Regions from separate parts of the Peribacillus sp. NPDC055009 genome, predicted to be linked through region 1. Evidence: riboswitches for the same ligand, from Rfam matches in the RefSeq annotation. Region 1 holds a riboswitch; the other holds the start of a gene.

Region 1 (8,007 bases):
ATGTGTTTTATTTTATATTTTCTTTCAGGCCTTCCTACACCACCATACAAAACCTCAACTTCCATTTCATTACAAGAAACTAAATACTCCAGGTATCTTCGCATGGTTGAATAACTAATTCCAACGAGTTGACCTAGTTCATCAGCGTTTAAACTGCCATTGACGTTTTGAATCTTGCTTCTGACCATTTTCAAGGTATGTTTGTCAATTCCCTTGGGAAGAGAATTTATTTGGACATCATTTGCTGTATTTGAATTACTTATGGTCCGAAAAAGAGTATCCACTTTATCTTGATTTACTAAATTGCCATTATGCAGCTGCCGTCTCGTCAGGTCGTATTGGTTGAGCGTCGCAAGAAGCTTATCGATAATGATCGGTTTTATAAGGTAACCAAAAGCCCCTCCCCTAATCGCTTCACTGACTGTTTCGGTATCATTCGCGGCGGTGATCAGAATTACATCAATCCCCCGGTATTCCCTCCTAATTTCCCGAAGAAGGTCAATTCCATTCATATCAGGTAAAAAGATATCCAATAAAATTAAGTCCGGTTGTGCGGCATGCAGTATATTCAGCGCTTGCTTGCCTGTGCTAGCTGTAGCTATGACAGTGAATTGATCTAGTTGATTCGTAAATTGTTTATATATATTCACTGCATTCTCATCATCTTCAACAATGACGACTGTAATCGGTCCTTTGGACATTCTCACGCCTCCTTTTCTGCTTTTATATCCTTCGGGAAGACGACTGTAAATCTTGCTCCCCCCAAATAACTGCGATCAATATAAATTTCACCGCTTAAAAGACCAATGGAGTTTTTTACAATGGCCAAGCCGATCCCATGATTTTCCCCATTTTTAGTCGTATAACCATCTGTAAAAATAATATCTTCCATTGCATGAGGGATACCTGGACCGTTATCCTCGATATCAAATATGATTTCGTTTCCTAAATCCGTAAACGAAACTTTGACCTTTCCCTCACTTTTGTTCTTTTGCCGCGCTGCCTCCATCGCATTATCGATGACATTACCAATAACGGAAACCAAGTGATGGGAATCCTCAGGTTTTAATGTACTGTTTAAATTGCTTTCCTGTTCTATTTCTAAAATAACCTGCAATTCTTTTGAACGGTTTATCTTTCCAAGTAAACAGGCGGCGATTAAAGGGTCTTTAACCGATGACATAAGAAACGAAATGATATCTTGCCTCTCCCTCACTTCAGAAGAGATGATGTTCATTGCCCTATCATACTGTTTTAAACTAAGTAATCCATAAATGGTATTTAATTTATTTAAAAACTCATGATTTTGTGCCCGCATATTTTCTGAAAAGGCCTTGATTTCTGAAAATTCATTAGTTAATTGTTCAATTTCTGATACTGTTCTTATTGTTAAAACGATACCCCTGACGTCATTATGATTTAGGATTGGGGATAAATCCAAAATGTATAGCTGTTGGCCTAAAAGTAACTTACGATTGAACTGCCCCTCTTTTGTGCTGATTACCATTTTGATGAGTTTTTCTAAATGCCCATTTACAACTCTCTTTCCCACCATAAGCTGATGATCATGAAACAATTCACGTGCTCTTTTATTCATGGAAGTAACCTGTTTTTCAATGTTAATCGTAACGGTAGCATATCGGATGGCATCAAGTGTCGCTTCCCTTTCCTGAAAAAGAAAAGAAATTTCCTCAGGCTCCAGACCTAAAATAAGCTTTTTTAAGCGTCGCGCTATAAATATTGCCCATAAGATTCCTACACTGATCGGGATAAGTGACAAATGAATAATCTTCATTTTATAATTGGATATTTGATCTTGAACATTCTCTACCAAAAATCCTACAGATGAAACACCGATAACTTCCCCTTTATCATTCCAGATAGGAGCCTTAGCTTTAATCGCTGGCCCCGATATCCCATTTCCTTGATAAATAATAGATTTGTGTTCATTTAGTACTGCATCATTACTAGTAGCCGTAGGCTTCCCAATATATTCTGGATTAGGATGAGAGTATCGAAGTCCTTTATGGTCTGCAATGGTTACATAATCTGCACCTGTTGTTTGACGAATCATTTCTGATACGGGTTGAATCACCTCTGAGGGCTGTTCATCGTTAAATCCCTGGATGATCGTTGGATTTCGAGCCGCTAATTTGGCCACCGTCATTGCTTGCTTACCCATATGGTTTTCGACGATGTCTTCCAGCAGTGTAGAGAATAGGATGCTCACAAGTAAGGTACTGATAAAAACAACGAATATGATAAGTAATGTCATTTGAGTTAATAGGTTCACTCTAATTTTAAACATCCACATGCCAAGCCTTTCCGTATTGATTGCTCATACTCGTATAGTATATTTCTCAACTTCCAAACAAAACAATGATTTGTTTCTTATCAAATGGACTTGAATAAAATTTGCAAAATCCTAAGTAACAAAACAGTTTAGTTATATTATGGTTGTGACTAGGAGGGAAATTTTCCCTTCACAAAGTTCACCTGGGTTAATAGTTCTTCCCATTCTTCAAGTGATAGTTTTTCGGTAATATGCTTATATGAATCAGGGACTTTTATCGAACACATAAGTTCCAGACTATTTCCATCGGGATCATTGAAATAGACGGAAGCATTTCCTTGGTTCGGACGCACAAAAGGTTCAATGGTTGTCCTTTTTCCAAAAGGGACGACTTCAATTTGCAAGGATTTGAGCCAAGTTAATGCATTTTTCATATTATCATAAGTTACCCGAAAGGCGATATGCCTTAGTGAAGGGTGGTATGGAGTTTGATATTCCTTCCCTTCCCATAAGCCGACCCAGCTTTTGTTTTCCTCGATCCAAAAGAAGACAGTATCTTCATCCCTCCAAGCTAGTTTCAAGCCTATTTTCTTATAAAAATCCATAGAGATCTCCAGGTTCTTGGCTGGTAAATGGGCTTCATATAAACCTTCTATCATATTAGATTCTCCTTCTCCTATAACTTTCATTTTTACGAATTATGATCTGCCAAACAAAATAATTCAAGAAACCGATCCTATTATCCTTCTAATTGGATATAGTAAAACCCGAACAAGGACACGTCTCATTCGTGTCAATTATTCGGGTCATTTGTTCAGCATCCGCTTGGTCGGTTCAAAACTTCTCGGGATAGAGTCCTTCCGCTACTGTCCGTAAGGCTAGTGGTGCACGAATCCCTTCCGCGCCCGCTGAAAGAGGAAGCACGATGATTGCTTTATTTCGAATGGCCGGTACATCCGCCAGTTCACTTTTATTTAATAAGAATGCTTCTTTTTGCTTTATGGGGATATCTCCGTAATCAATGATGGCAATGACATCCGGATTCCGATCGACGACTTCTTCCCAACTGACCTCAGGCCACCCCCCTTCCGTATCACCAAAAATGTTCTGGCCGCCAGCCATGGAAATGATTCCTGTCATGTAATTATTTTTCGCTGCCGTTCTCGGGACTTCTTCACCGCCGTCATATACGAAAACGTTTTTGGGCTTGCCTGCACTTTCGATTTTTGCTGTAGTTTCTTTTAATTCGCGTTGCATCTCTTTGATGACTTCCGCTGCTTTTTCTTCTACATGAAAGATGCGTCCAATATTCTCAATATCTTTATACACATCTTCTATTGTCGGTGTTGACATATTGGAAGACTCTTGGATATATGTATTGATTCCGGCTTCTTTTAGCTCTTGGACGGTTCCTAACGTTTGTTCCGTAAAGGCGCTTTTCCAGCCTGCATATGCAAAATCCGGCTCAGCTTCAAAGAAAACTTCTTTTGATGGGTATTCCTTGGAAAGCACAGGCACTGTTTCATAGGCATCTTTATACTTTGGCAAAATTTCGTCATCCAAATAAGCCGTACCTGCCATTGAATCCTGCAACCCCAATGCAAGCATGATTTCCGTCGCATGCTGGTTTAGCGAAACCGCACGTTTTGGTGCCTCTGCATAGGTGAATTCATGATCCAGATTAGTGATGACCACTTTTTCTTTTCCACCTTTTTCGCTCTGTTTGCCTCCGTCCTTTGAAGCTTCCTCGGAGTTATTGCAAGCGCCCAATATCATCATTGCCAATAAACTGATGCTTAACAAAATCTTTCGGTAAACAGTCATATACTTTCCCCTCATATCCATTGTTTTTTTATATATGTGCTAAAAAGGTGATATGCGTCTTTTGCGTGATGGGGTGTATGCCGATTTCCGTTTCCACCCCGAACACCTTCCTTATCATTTTTGTCGTCAATACAGCTTCTGGTGTTCCGGATGTGATCACTTTGCCATTTTGGATGACATATATATGATCACAATACATGGCTGCCAAGTTTATATCATGCAGAGCCGTCAAGACGGTAACGTCCAGCTTTTTTACAAGGTCCAGCAATTGGAGCTGATGCCTGATGTCTAAATGATTCGTTGGTTCATCCAGGATGATGATATTCGCTTCCTGGGCAAGGGCACGGGCTATGAGGACACGTTGTTTCTCACCACCCGATAAGCTCATGAAACTCCTGTCTTCAAATCCACTCATTTCAACGCGAGCTAATGCTTGATTGACGATTCCTCTATCTTTCTCCGTATCTCCCTGAAATAACCGCTTATGAGGATGCCGTCCCATCCAAACCATCTCTTGTACACTAAAGTCGAAGGTCAGGGATGTTTCCTGACTGACAACCGCCATTTCCCTGGCTGTTTGTTTCTGTGAAAGCCGGTAAAGGTCACGGCCGTCCAGGTGAACAGCTCCCGTATGAGGCTTCAAGATCCGAGAAGCATTTTTTAATAAAGTGGATTTCCCACTCCCATTCGGACCGATCAGCCCAACGAACTGCCCAGTTTTTATTTGCAGTGATATATCCTCAATGATAGGAGTGTCCAGAATTGAATAGGATACTTCTTCAATAGCTAATCTCACTTGCCCCCACCTCCAAATGAATATGAACTTCGCCGCAAAAGCCAAATGAAGAATGGTCCTCCGCAAAGTGCGGTGACAACGCCAATCGGAAGTTCTTGAGGTGCCAGGACCAGCCGGGCACAAACATCTGACCAAATGACGAGGATCATGCCAATCAATATGCTGCATGAAAGAACACGTTTATGGTCTGTCCCGACCAATAGCCGGGCTAAATGCGGTACGACCAGACCGATGAACCCAATCGAACCGCTTACAGCCACAACTGTTCCCGTAACAAGGGATGTAATGATGATCAGAACTTTACGGAAGGCTTCCATATTGACTCCGAGCGTCGCGGCTACTTCTTCGCCCATCAATAAGATATTGAGGGAGCGGGATTGTACGATAAGGAACAAGGAAACCACAAGCACCACAACCGCTGGAATCGGTATGTATTCCCATTTTGCCCCCGCTAAGCTGCCCATCATCCAAAACATCGCTTCACGGATGCCGGAATCTTTTGGTGCAAGAGTGACAATGAAATTAGTGACGGCAGACATGATCATCGAAATGGCTACACCCGCCAATAACAGCCTTGTCGTTTGAATTCTCCCTCCCACTTGAGCCAATAAATACACGGAAAGCATCGCAGCCATGGCCCCCAGGAAGGCACCGAATGATAACGCATATTGACCGAATATAGGAAGCGCCCCAAAAAGAATGACAAGGGTTGCAGCAACAGAAGAACCAGATGAAATGCCCAGAATATACGGATCTGCAAGTGAATTGCGCACCAAGGCCTGGATGACGACACCCACTACGGATAATCCCGCACCTACCACCGCACCGAGCAATACACGGGGCAGGCGGATATCCCAAATGATCCGCTCTTGTGCGATACTCCAATTCACCTCCAGAAAACCACCGATAAAAGGCAGATGCCCTAAGGCGATCTTCCAAACCGTTATTGCTGACATCTTAACTGGCCCAAGGGTAACAGCGAATGTAACTGATAATAAAAGGATGCACAGCAAGAAAAATAGCAGAAAACGAAACCTGCGCTTGGCATTTCTCTCAAAATGAGGTTCTTCAAGCACATCCCCTCTCTCTTTCAATGAACTTCTAATCAATGACTCTTCCAATGATGAAATCCTCCTTCAAAAAAAACACAAAAAAACCCCAATCCTTTTAACAAAGAATGGAGTTACGAGTATAGGCCAAAAAATACGGAAGGACCTAAGTCCGCCTTTTCTTACTCTCGAACACCTCTCCTCTCAGCGAAGGAAAAATTGGTGATGCTCACTAGGTAGGTCTCCTGGCTTCCATATCAACATTTCCTTTCGTCTTCCCTGACTGACGGTCAAGTGACATCCTGAAAGAAAACTCCTTGGTTACAGTGGCGCGACCACTCGGGATTTGCACCCGATTCCCTGTTACCCTTTGTTCACACAAAGGCACCCAGCGGCAAATATATGAACTTCGCAAAATTTTCCAAACAATTAAATACAACGTTAGTATAGTATACTCCCAATCTTTTCACAATTAAAAAAATGGGATGCGGTCTATTATATAGAAGAAAATGGATTTAAAGGTTCTTTCTATAATGGTAGAATGTTAGCTTTTGACCCGTATCCACACTAAACTCCTCATCAATCGAAATCCGTTCAAAACCGTTTTTCACTAAAACCTTTTGGGAAGCGATATTGTCGCTTGTAGTTTTGGCATGTATTTGAGTCACATTCAATTCCGGCGCCAGATTAACCAAAAGCTTTAGAGCTTCATTCGCAAACCCTTTTTGCGTAAACGCTTCACCGATTCTATAACCGACATGAGCCGTACCATTAACGGGGTCGATATCCACAAGATTAATCCTGCCGACGATTATGCCTGAACCATCCTTAATCAAATAACAAGAAGAGATAGCATCTTCTTGTTCTTTTAATAATTCCTTATGCCTGATTCCAAACGATCCAAAGCTATAATAATCATCTCCCCGGCCTGGGACCGTTTGCTCGAAAAACCTTCTATTATTGCATTCAAATGCAAATAACGCTTGTGCATCCCGTTCATTAAGCCTGTCAATGTATATATCCATTATTCTTCCACCCTTTCAAAAAAACGCTCCTAATCTATCATTCAAGAAAACAAAGGGCTTATCCTTCCTGATAAATAGATAGATGAAGATTTGTACCCTGGCTTGATCCAGCTTCCCTTTATTGTTCCCTCAAATCCAGTTCCTGAATAAAGATAAATACATGAATTACTACAAAAGTCAAAAATAAATTATTTTTTTCTGGTAAAAAATCAGCGGATGATGTATCATAGGCTTCAGATATTCATTATTCTCATTTGGTTAATCGGAATTAGGAGGAATATATATGATTGGTTATGTGTTTTTAAATCTTGCCATAATGCTCGTTCTTTTAGGCGTTTTATTTTACATGAATAAGAAGCATATTTCCTTTACAAAAAGGGTCTTTACTGGACTTGGTTTAGGAATTGTATTCGGACTTCTTTTGCAGTATTTCTATGAACCTCAGTCAGATGCGATCGTTAAATCGGTCGATTGGTTTAACATTGTAGGTTCCGGCTATGTCAAGTTCCTGCAAATGATCGTCATGCCGCTTGTCTTCATTTCAATCTTATCCGCATTCACAAGATTGAAACTGACTAGCAATATTGGAAAGATCAGTGTCCTGATCATCGGAATCCTGCTTGGAACGACTGCGATTGCAGCTGCTGTCGGGATCACCTCGGCAACTGTATTCGATTTGGAAGCCGTTCAAATTGAGCAAGGGGAAGCGGAGTTAAGCCGCGGGGATCAAATATCGGAAACATACGGTACGATTCAGGATAAAACGATGCCGCAGCAAATTCTTGAATTGATTCCGTCCAATCCGTTCCTTGATTTAACGGGTGCACGTCCGACATCAACCATTTCCGTTGTAATTTTTGCTGCATTTCTTGGGATTGCCTATTTAGGAGTCAAAAGGAAACAGCCTGAACATGCTGAATTTTTTGCTAAAATAGTAGATACATTGCACAGCATCATCATGCGCGTAGTAACATTGATCCTGCGTTTAACACCTTACGGGATCTTGGCGATCATGACGAA
Region 2 (8,007 bases), on a different contig from region 1:
CCAAGGGTTGAAGGAAAGTGACTTGAAAATTGGGGAATATGGCGAAACTGAAAATTACGATGCTACAATTGCCCTGATCGGCAGTTCCCATTCAGAGCATTGGTTAGGTGCCATTTTAGAAGCAACAAAAGATGATAATTATCGTGTATTGAATATGACTCGTTCAGGTACACGTTTTTCAACAGGTTATGCGGATGATGATTTGAAAGGTATCTGGGTCAATAATGTTCTCGATTATCTAAAGGATTCAGATGTAGATCTTGTCATTTCTCACGCCACAGCTTCTGATTCACCTAATAATAAAATACAACAACAAATGGTTGATCAGCTGCAGTATGTTAAAGATGAATATGGTATTGAAGTGTTAGCGGTTCGTGATGATCCAAGATATAGTTTTAATGTACTGGAATCATTAGAAACACATGGAATAGATGAAACAACAAAAAAAATGAATTCAGTAGATAATCAGAAAGACGAAAGCTTTTGGAGACAATTTGAAAAAGAGAATAAATCATTGCATAAAATTGACTTAACAGATTACTTTAAAGTGAACGGTAAATTTCAGCCCATTATTGGTAATGTTATAATTTACCGGGACAATAGGCATTTAACGAATACTTATTCTGAAAGTTTCGGACCTATTTTTGATGAAAAAATCAACGAGATAGGCTTAGATAGAAAGTAAGTATAGCTAAAGGGAGTTTTGTTTGGGTCTATTGGTTATCTGTATATAAAAAATCTGAGTTCTGTGTTTTACAGGGCTCGGATTTTTTTTATGAACTTGTTTAACCGCCCCATAAATCACAGAAAAAAACCCTGTTACTACGCGGAAGAACCGCATTGTAACAGGGTTTTTAGTTAGCGTCCCAGATAGGAATCGAACCTACGACCTACAGCTTAGGAGGCTGTCGCTCTATCCTGCTGAGCTACTGGGACATATAAAAAAGTCGACGACTTATTTATTATATTTCTTATAGGCAAACTTTTCAAGCTAATAGCACATACTTATGAAAAAAAATCCTCATAAATGCTTAACAGGTCACTAAGCTCTCGTCTTTCCCTTTTTTCATTTAATGGAATACTTTATTAATCACTAGTTTTCTGGTACTATTTTACTATAAAAAATTAGGAGAATGATAGTGGGGAAATATAGAGTGTTAAGGATGGTTGCATTGCTGGGGATTTTGATTTTACCTGCATGCTCACAAGAGATTTTAGAAGGTATAGGCACAAAGACAGCTGCACCGATTGCGGAAGATGACATCGAAGTGGTCGAAGCGGCGGATAATGGGGCAGGGCAGGAATTGGAGGGCCAGATCGATACGGGAGACTGGATAACGGCCGAGCCCGCCGTCCAGCTTCCAATCTTGATGTATCACAGCATTTCTGAAGGTAATCGCCTTCGGGTTCCAAGTGAGGAATTCCGGTCACAGATGGCTTGGCTTCGGGAGAATGGCTACTATACATTATCTCCTGAAGAGGCATTCCTCGTTTTAACCGAGAATCGGATGCCAAGTGAGAAGTGTGTCTGGCTTACTTTTGATGATGGCTATACAGATAACTTCACGGAGGCTTTCCCGATATTAAAAGAAAATGATATGAAAGCAACTGTCTTCATGATCGGGAAGTCCATTGATAAAGGTCATCACCTGACTGAAAATCAAATGATGGAGATGAGCAGGAATGGGATTTCGATCGAAAGCCATACTATCAACCATTTGGAGCTGAACCGCATGACGGCAGAGCAGCAAGAAGCTGAAATGGTCCAGTCTAAGAAGCTATTCGACCGTATTCTCGACCAGGACACGACAGTGCTTTCCTACCCGGTTGGCCGGTATAACGAAGAGACTCTCAGGCTGTCAGATGAAGCCGGATACAAGATGGCAGTCACTACCGAACCTGGGGGAGCTTCAAGGGAACAAGGGATGCATGCCTTGCATCGAGTTCGGATTTCACCCGGTTTATCAGTCGATGGGTTTGCTTCGTTGATTGAAAATGCTTCAAATCATTGAGTGTGGAAGGGTCATTTCGAACCTGTTCAGAAAAATCATATAATAATCGATTCTTACATGGTGTATAATGAAGGCAATGAAAATTATATACATATGAACGATTTGGTGTCGTAATGACTTAAAAGGGAAGCTGGTGAAATGCCAGCGCGGTCCCGCCACTGTATATGGGAGCTGACGGCTGTGTACCACTGTATGAAATATGGGAAGGTGCCGTTGACGATGACCATGAGCCAGGAGACCTGCCAAAATTCGTACACCTGTAACCTACGCGGATGGGAAGGTGTGTGGCAGACCCTAAGAAGTCCGTAATGATATTGTTGCCATACAAGCACCTTCCGTTTAACGGGAGGTGCTTTTTGTTTTGGGGCATCTTCCGGGATTATTGGGTGAAAGAAATTAAATAAAAAGATTGTGGGGAATGAAAATGAAGAAAATTTTTGGTCTGATATTGTTGATGTTGCTTACTGCAGGCATGATGGTCGGCTGCAGTGGAGCTACTGATGAAGGAAAAGAAAAGCAGCAAACGAAACATGCTCAACACGAAGCTTTCCCGATTACGATTAAAGATGCAACTGGGGAAAAAGTAACGATAGAAGAAAAACCGAAGAAAATCGTTTCGTTAATACCAAGTAATACGGAAGTGGTCTTTGCACTTGGGTTGGGTAAAAAGGTCATTGGTGTTTCCGATAATGATAATTACCCGGAAGAAACGAAAGAAATTGAAAAAGTTGGCGGAATGGAAATGAACACGGAGCTGATTGTCTCCATGAAGCCTGACCTTGTTCTTGCCCATGCATCAAGTGCCCATAATTCGAATGAGGGTTTACAGCAGCTTAAGGATGCTGGAATAGATGTCCTCGTAGTCAATGATGCACAAAGCTTTGACCAAGTCTATGAGTCTATTGAAATGATTGGACAGGCAACGGGTGAACATGACAAGGCAAACGAAATCGTTGCGGATATGAAAACGAAGCTTAAGGATATCGAGGAAAAGGCCAAATCCGTAAAGGAAGAGGATAGGAAGACCGTTTTAGTGGAAGTTTCGCCTTCACCGGAAATATACACACCGGGAAAAAATACTTTCATGAATGAGATGCTTACTATTATTTCAGCGGATAATGCTGCTGCTGACTTGGACGGTTGGGCAAAGATTGATGAAGAGTCGATGATTGCTGCAAATCCTGATGTCATCATTACAACTTATGGTTATTATACGAAAGATTCAGCAAATGAAGTGAAGGGCCGAAAAGGATGGCAAGACGTAAATGCTGTTAAGAATGGCCAAGTCTTTGATGTCCATTCTGACTTGGTGACCCGTTCCGGTCCACGCTTGATAGAGGGAGTAGAGGAACTTGCCAAATCAGTCTATCCGAACCAATTTAACAACTAAATGGACGTTTGCCTATTTGATTGCGTTTTTAATTTTGTTATTCGCAATGACGGTAGGCATTTCCTTTGGTTCGGTGTCAGTACCGATTCCCGTACTTTTACAAATAATCGGCAAGGAGATCTTTCATTTGCCGATTTCCGCTGATCCGGATGTGATGCTGACGAATATCGTGATGAACATCCGCTTGCCGCGTGTGTTGCTTGCGGGGTTGGTCGGGGCATCGCTGGCGATTGCGGGTGCGGCATTTCAGGGGCTGCTCCGGAACCCGCTCGCTGATCCTTACACATTAGGTATTTCATCAGGAGCATCGGTCGGCGCCGTATTGACAATATTCTTGAATATATCACTGCCGTTCATCGGTTTATACACTCTTCCGGCATTGAGCATTTTATGCTCAGTGCTCACGATGCTCTGCGTATTGACTTTTGCAAAAAAAATGGATCGATCGATGAAAGTGGAAACGATCATTTTAACGGGAATCATTTTCAGTTCGTTTTTAAGTGCCTTCATTTCATTGATGATTGCGCTGACGGGTGATGAATTAAGACAAATCATCGGCTGGCTGATGGGAAGCGTTTCAATGCGCGGATGGAATTATATTGCAATCATTTTGCCGTTTTTTATCATTGGTTCGTTGATCTTGATCATGAATACAAGCGAATTGAATGCGATGACTTTCGGGGAAGACCGGGCAAAACACTTAGGTGTGAATGTTAAGCGGCGGAAAATGTGGATCTTGATAGCCGGTTCGACATTGACAGGGGCAGCGGTAGCCGTTTCAGGGGCGATTGGCTTTGTAGGATTGGTCATTCCTCATTTTGTCCGAAAGATATGGGGACCTGATCATAAACATTTGCTTCCGCTGTCATTGCTGATAGGAAGCGGATTTTTAATTTTGGCAGACTTTGTAGCACGGACGGTCATTGCCCCATCGGAACTGCCGATCGGGGTGATCACCTCACTTATCGGGGCACCTGCATTTGCGCTGATTTTATTAAAGAGACGGAGAGAAGGGTAAAAACGAATGCTTGAAGTTAAAGGGTTAACAGGTGGATATGACAACAAAGCTGTTTTGGACTCTGTCTCTTTTGATGTACATAAAGGAGAATTATTCGGGATTCTTGGTCCTAATGGCAGCGGAAAAACGACGCTCTTAGGTATGCTTAGCGGGGTGCTCGATTATAAGGGCGGAAGCGTACGGATAAGAGGTAGGGATTTGAAGGATTATTCGTCAAAACAACTTGCACAGGTCATTGCTGTGCTCCCTCAACATTCCTCATTAGCTTTCTCCTATACAGTAAAAGAGACGGTCTCGCTTGGGCGATATGCCCATCAATCAGGTTGGTTCCATAGTTGGTCCGCAGATGATGAAGCGATTGTCCAACGGGTTATGGAACAAACGGGCGTAGCCGATTTTCAGGATCTGCATTTTGAACGATTATCAGGAGGGGAGAGGCAGCGGGTCCTGCTGGCACAGGCACTTGCCCAAGAACCCGAAATCCTTTTTTTGGATGAACCTACGAATCACTTGGATCTTTCCTATCAAAAAGACCTTCTTGATTTAATGAGGAAAATGGCAAAAGAGCAGAACTTGACCGTTATTTCAATTTTCCATGACCTGAATTTGGCTGGGTTATATTGTGATCGGCTGATGTTGCTTGAGAAAGGGAAAATTCAGGTTGTTGATGTGCCGAATGAAGTGCTTCAACAGGAACGGATTCAGGGTGTATATCATACGACGATCGAAAAACATCCACATCCCGCCCTTCCGAAACCGCAGATGTTCATCGTTCCGGAAAAGCATGGCCATGATACTATTCCATTGGAAATTGATGAATCCTATCTGACAGTCGGACCTGAGATGATTCAATTGGATTCGCCGATCCCGCTTAGAACGATGTCTTCCGGAGTGACTGGTTCGGGGACGGGCTGGCATAAATATTTTGTGAATAGGCACGTACATCATGGCTATGACTGCGAGGATCATCATGTTGAAATGGCCGAGTATTTAAAGGCTCATGGTTTTGAACCTCAGGAGACGGTAGGGATGATGACAGCTGTCTTTCTCGATACGGTTGCTTTCAAGCTTTTAAGAGCTGAAGATTTCTCTGTTTTCATTATCGTGACGGCTGGTGTAGGAAATGCCATCGACGCTTCTTTAGCTGACCGGCATTCTTGGAGTTCCGCTCCGGGAACGATAAATACATGGATATTCGTAAATGGACATTTGGCAGAAGAGGCTTTCATCCACAGTATAGTTACTGCTACCGAGGCAAAAGTAAAAGCCCTTCATGATTTGCATGTACTGGATAAGGTGACAAATACATGTGCAACAGGAACGTCGACTGACAGCATTTTAATCGCGGCTGCTCAAAGAGGGGCAAAGCTTCAATATGCAGGCACCATTACTCCGTTAGGGAAGCTGATCAGTCGCGGTGTATATGATTGTACAGTGGAAGCCTTAACGAATAATCGGAAACGGATTGAGGAATTATGATTTATCATCATCTTTTTGCGGTTACGCTGGCGTTCTTCCTTGATTTATTAATTGGAGATCCGCCAAGTTGGCCGCATCCAGTCAAATGGATAGGAACGATGATTAGCAAGTTGGATCTGGCATTCAATAAAGGGGCATATAAGAAACGGAAAGGACTCTTCATGTTGATCATCGTCCTAACGGCGGTGTTATTGATTACAGGTCTTACCGTCTATTTGGCTTATCTAATCCATCCGCTTGCAGGTATCCTTTGGGAAGCTGTGGTCATTTCTACTACGATAGCTCAGAAGGGCTTGAAGCAAGCTGGGATGGATGTTTGCCTTCCGCTTAATGAACGCGATTTTCCTGAAGCGAGGCTAAAGCTTTCCTATATCGTTGGCCGTGATACGGCTGATCTTGATGAACCCGAAATCGTCAGGGGCACCGTGGAAACTGTAGCGGAAAATACCAGTGATGGGATTACAGCGCCATTATTTTGGGCAGCTATCGGCGGTGCGCCGCTCGCTATGGTGTATAGGGCGATTAATACATGCGATTCCATGGTAGGGTACAAAAATGATAAATATGGGCAATTCGGCTGGGCTTCAGCCAAGCTCGATGATATCGTGAATTGGATTCCCAGCCGCCTCACCGGTTTCCTGATGTTACTGAGCTCAAAGTCCCGCTATCATGGATTTGGTGCTAGATGGAAGATATTATTCAATGACGCAAAAAAACATCCAAGCCCGAATAGCGGGTGGTGTGAAGCAGGCGTTGCTGCCATTTTGGGAATACAGCTTGGTGGCCGGAATATGTACAAAGGAATTGTTTCCGACCGTGCGAGGATGGGAGTTCCGCTTGTTCGATTGGAAGCAAAACATATACCACAAACGATTACCATCATGCATCGGTCATCTTTTCTATTTCTGCTGATGCTATGGCTAGGGGGACTTATTCTTGACATTACCTTCTCATGGCTCTAATCCTCATTATCTTTATGAAGCGCTGGAAATCGAAATGCCTGAATCGGTTCTCGACTTCAGTGCTAACATCAACCCATTGGGTCCGCCTTTACGCATAAAGGAACAGTGGTTTGGGTTTTTCGAAGGAATCCTTCAATATCCAGACCCGCATGCCATTGAACTGACAAAGTCCATTGCAAAAAAAGAAGCACTTCCTGAGCATTCCGTTTTGATGGGGAACGGTGGTGCTGAAATCATCATGCTGGTAGCGAACGGATTAGCCAATCAAAGGGTGCTAATCATTCAGCCGGCATTTGCGGAATATGCTGAAGCTTGTTTGGCAGCAGGATGTAAGGTCGATTTTCACCAGCTTGATGCTCCTGGGTGGCAATTGGACTTGGAACGATTGATTCCCCGATTACCCGAATATGCTGCCATTTTCTTATGTACGCCTAATAATCCGACGGGTGTTTCATTTAAGCGGGATGCAGTTAGGGAATTGATCATTGAATGCCAAAAAGCGGATTGCCTGGTTGTATTGGATGAGGCTTTTTATGATTTCACGGAAGATGCCTTTAGTTATGCTTCTTTAATCAATGCATTTCCACATTTACTCATACTAAGATCAATGACTAAAATCTTTGCAATCCCCGGTTTGAGACTAGGCTATTTGCTTGCGTCACCTGACATCATAAAACGGGTAAGAAATTATAAACCGCATTGGAGCGTTAACCACGTGGCGCTTGAAGTGGGGAAAATCTGTCTTGCGGAAGAAGCCTATATGAGAAAAACAAGAGACTATATTGCCTGGCAAAAGCAAAAACTATTCCGGTTTTATGAGGAGCAAGGGTTGAATGTCTCCGCTAGCACAGTCAATTTTTATTTGGTGAAGGATGAATCTCTATCCCTTTTCCCCTTTTTGCTGAAAAAAGGAATCGTACCGCGCCATACCAATAATTTTCCGGGTTTGGACGGAGTGTGGCTTCGGTTTGCAGTGAAGAGTGAACATGATAACGAAGCACTGATGGAGGGGGTAAGACAGTGGAGAAAGCAAGGCTCTGTTTTATAACCGGGGGTGTCCGTTCAGGAAAAAGCAGCTTCGCAGAAAGAAAAGCCTTGGAGTATGCACTCCAGATGGATGGGAACTTGCATTACCTCGCCTGTGGC

The links. A riboswitch is a leader RNA that binds a small molecule or an ion and turns the genes downstream of it on or off. The one in region 1 is predicted to bind cobalamin.
Region 2: another riboswitch for cobalamin. It lies ahead of ACWF5P_RS06135 (helical backbone metal receptor); the one in region 1 lies ahead of ACWF5P_RS01445 (iron chelate uptake ABC transporter family permease subunit).

The regions. Positions count from the first base shown of each region.
Region 1 is NZ_JBSGVZ010000001.1:282,511-290,517, reverse strand. Features, by position in the region: gene ACWF5P_RS01470 (response regulator) at 1-701, opposite strand, end outside; gene ACWF5P_RS01465 (ATP-binding protein) at 704-2,308, opposite strand; gene ACWF5P_RS01460 (VOC family protein) at 2,464-2,952, opposite strand; gene ACWF5P_RS01455 (ABC transporter substrate-binding protein) at 3,128-4,117, opposite strand; gene ACWF5P_RS01450 (heme ABC transporter ATP-binding protein) at 4,146-4,913, opposite strand; gene ACWF5P_RS01445 (iron chelate uptake ABC transporter family permease subunit) at 4,910-5,989, opposite strand; cobalamin riboswitch at 6,181-6,369, opposite strand; gene ACWF5P_RS01440 (GNAT family N-acetyltransferase) at 6,478-6,987, opposite strand; gene ACWF5P_RS01435 (cation:dicarboxylate symporter family transporter) at 7,271-8,007, shown strand, end outside.
Region 2 is NZ_JBSGVZ010000002.1:473,878-481,884, reverse strand. Features, by position in the region: partial or broken gene ACWF5P_RS06150 (acyltransferase family protein) at 1-685, shown strand, start outside; tRNA gene ACWF5P_RS06145 (tRNA-Arg) at 863-936, opposite strand; gene ACWF5P_RS06140 (polysaccharide deacetylase family protein) at 1,164-2,012, shown strand; cobalamin riboswitch at 2,099-2,273, shown strand; gene ACWF5P_RS06135 (helical backbone metal receptor) at 2,431-3,402, shown strand; gene ACWF5P_RS06130 (FecCD family ABC transporter permease) at 3,365-4,420, shown strand; gene ACWF5P_RS06125 (heme ABC transporter ATP-binding protein) at 4,427-5,899, shown strand; gene cbiB (adenosylcobinamide-phosphate synthase CbiB) at 5,896-6,861, shown strand; gene cobD (threonine-phosphate decarboxylase CobD) at 6,836-7,909, shown strand; gene ACWF5P_RS06110 (bifunctional adenosylcobinamide kinase/adenosylcobinamide-phosphate guanylyltransferase) at 7,882-8,007, shown strand, end outside.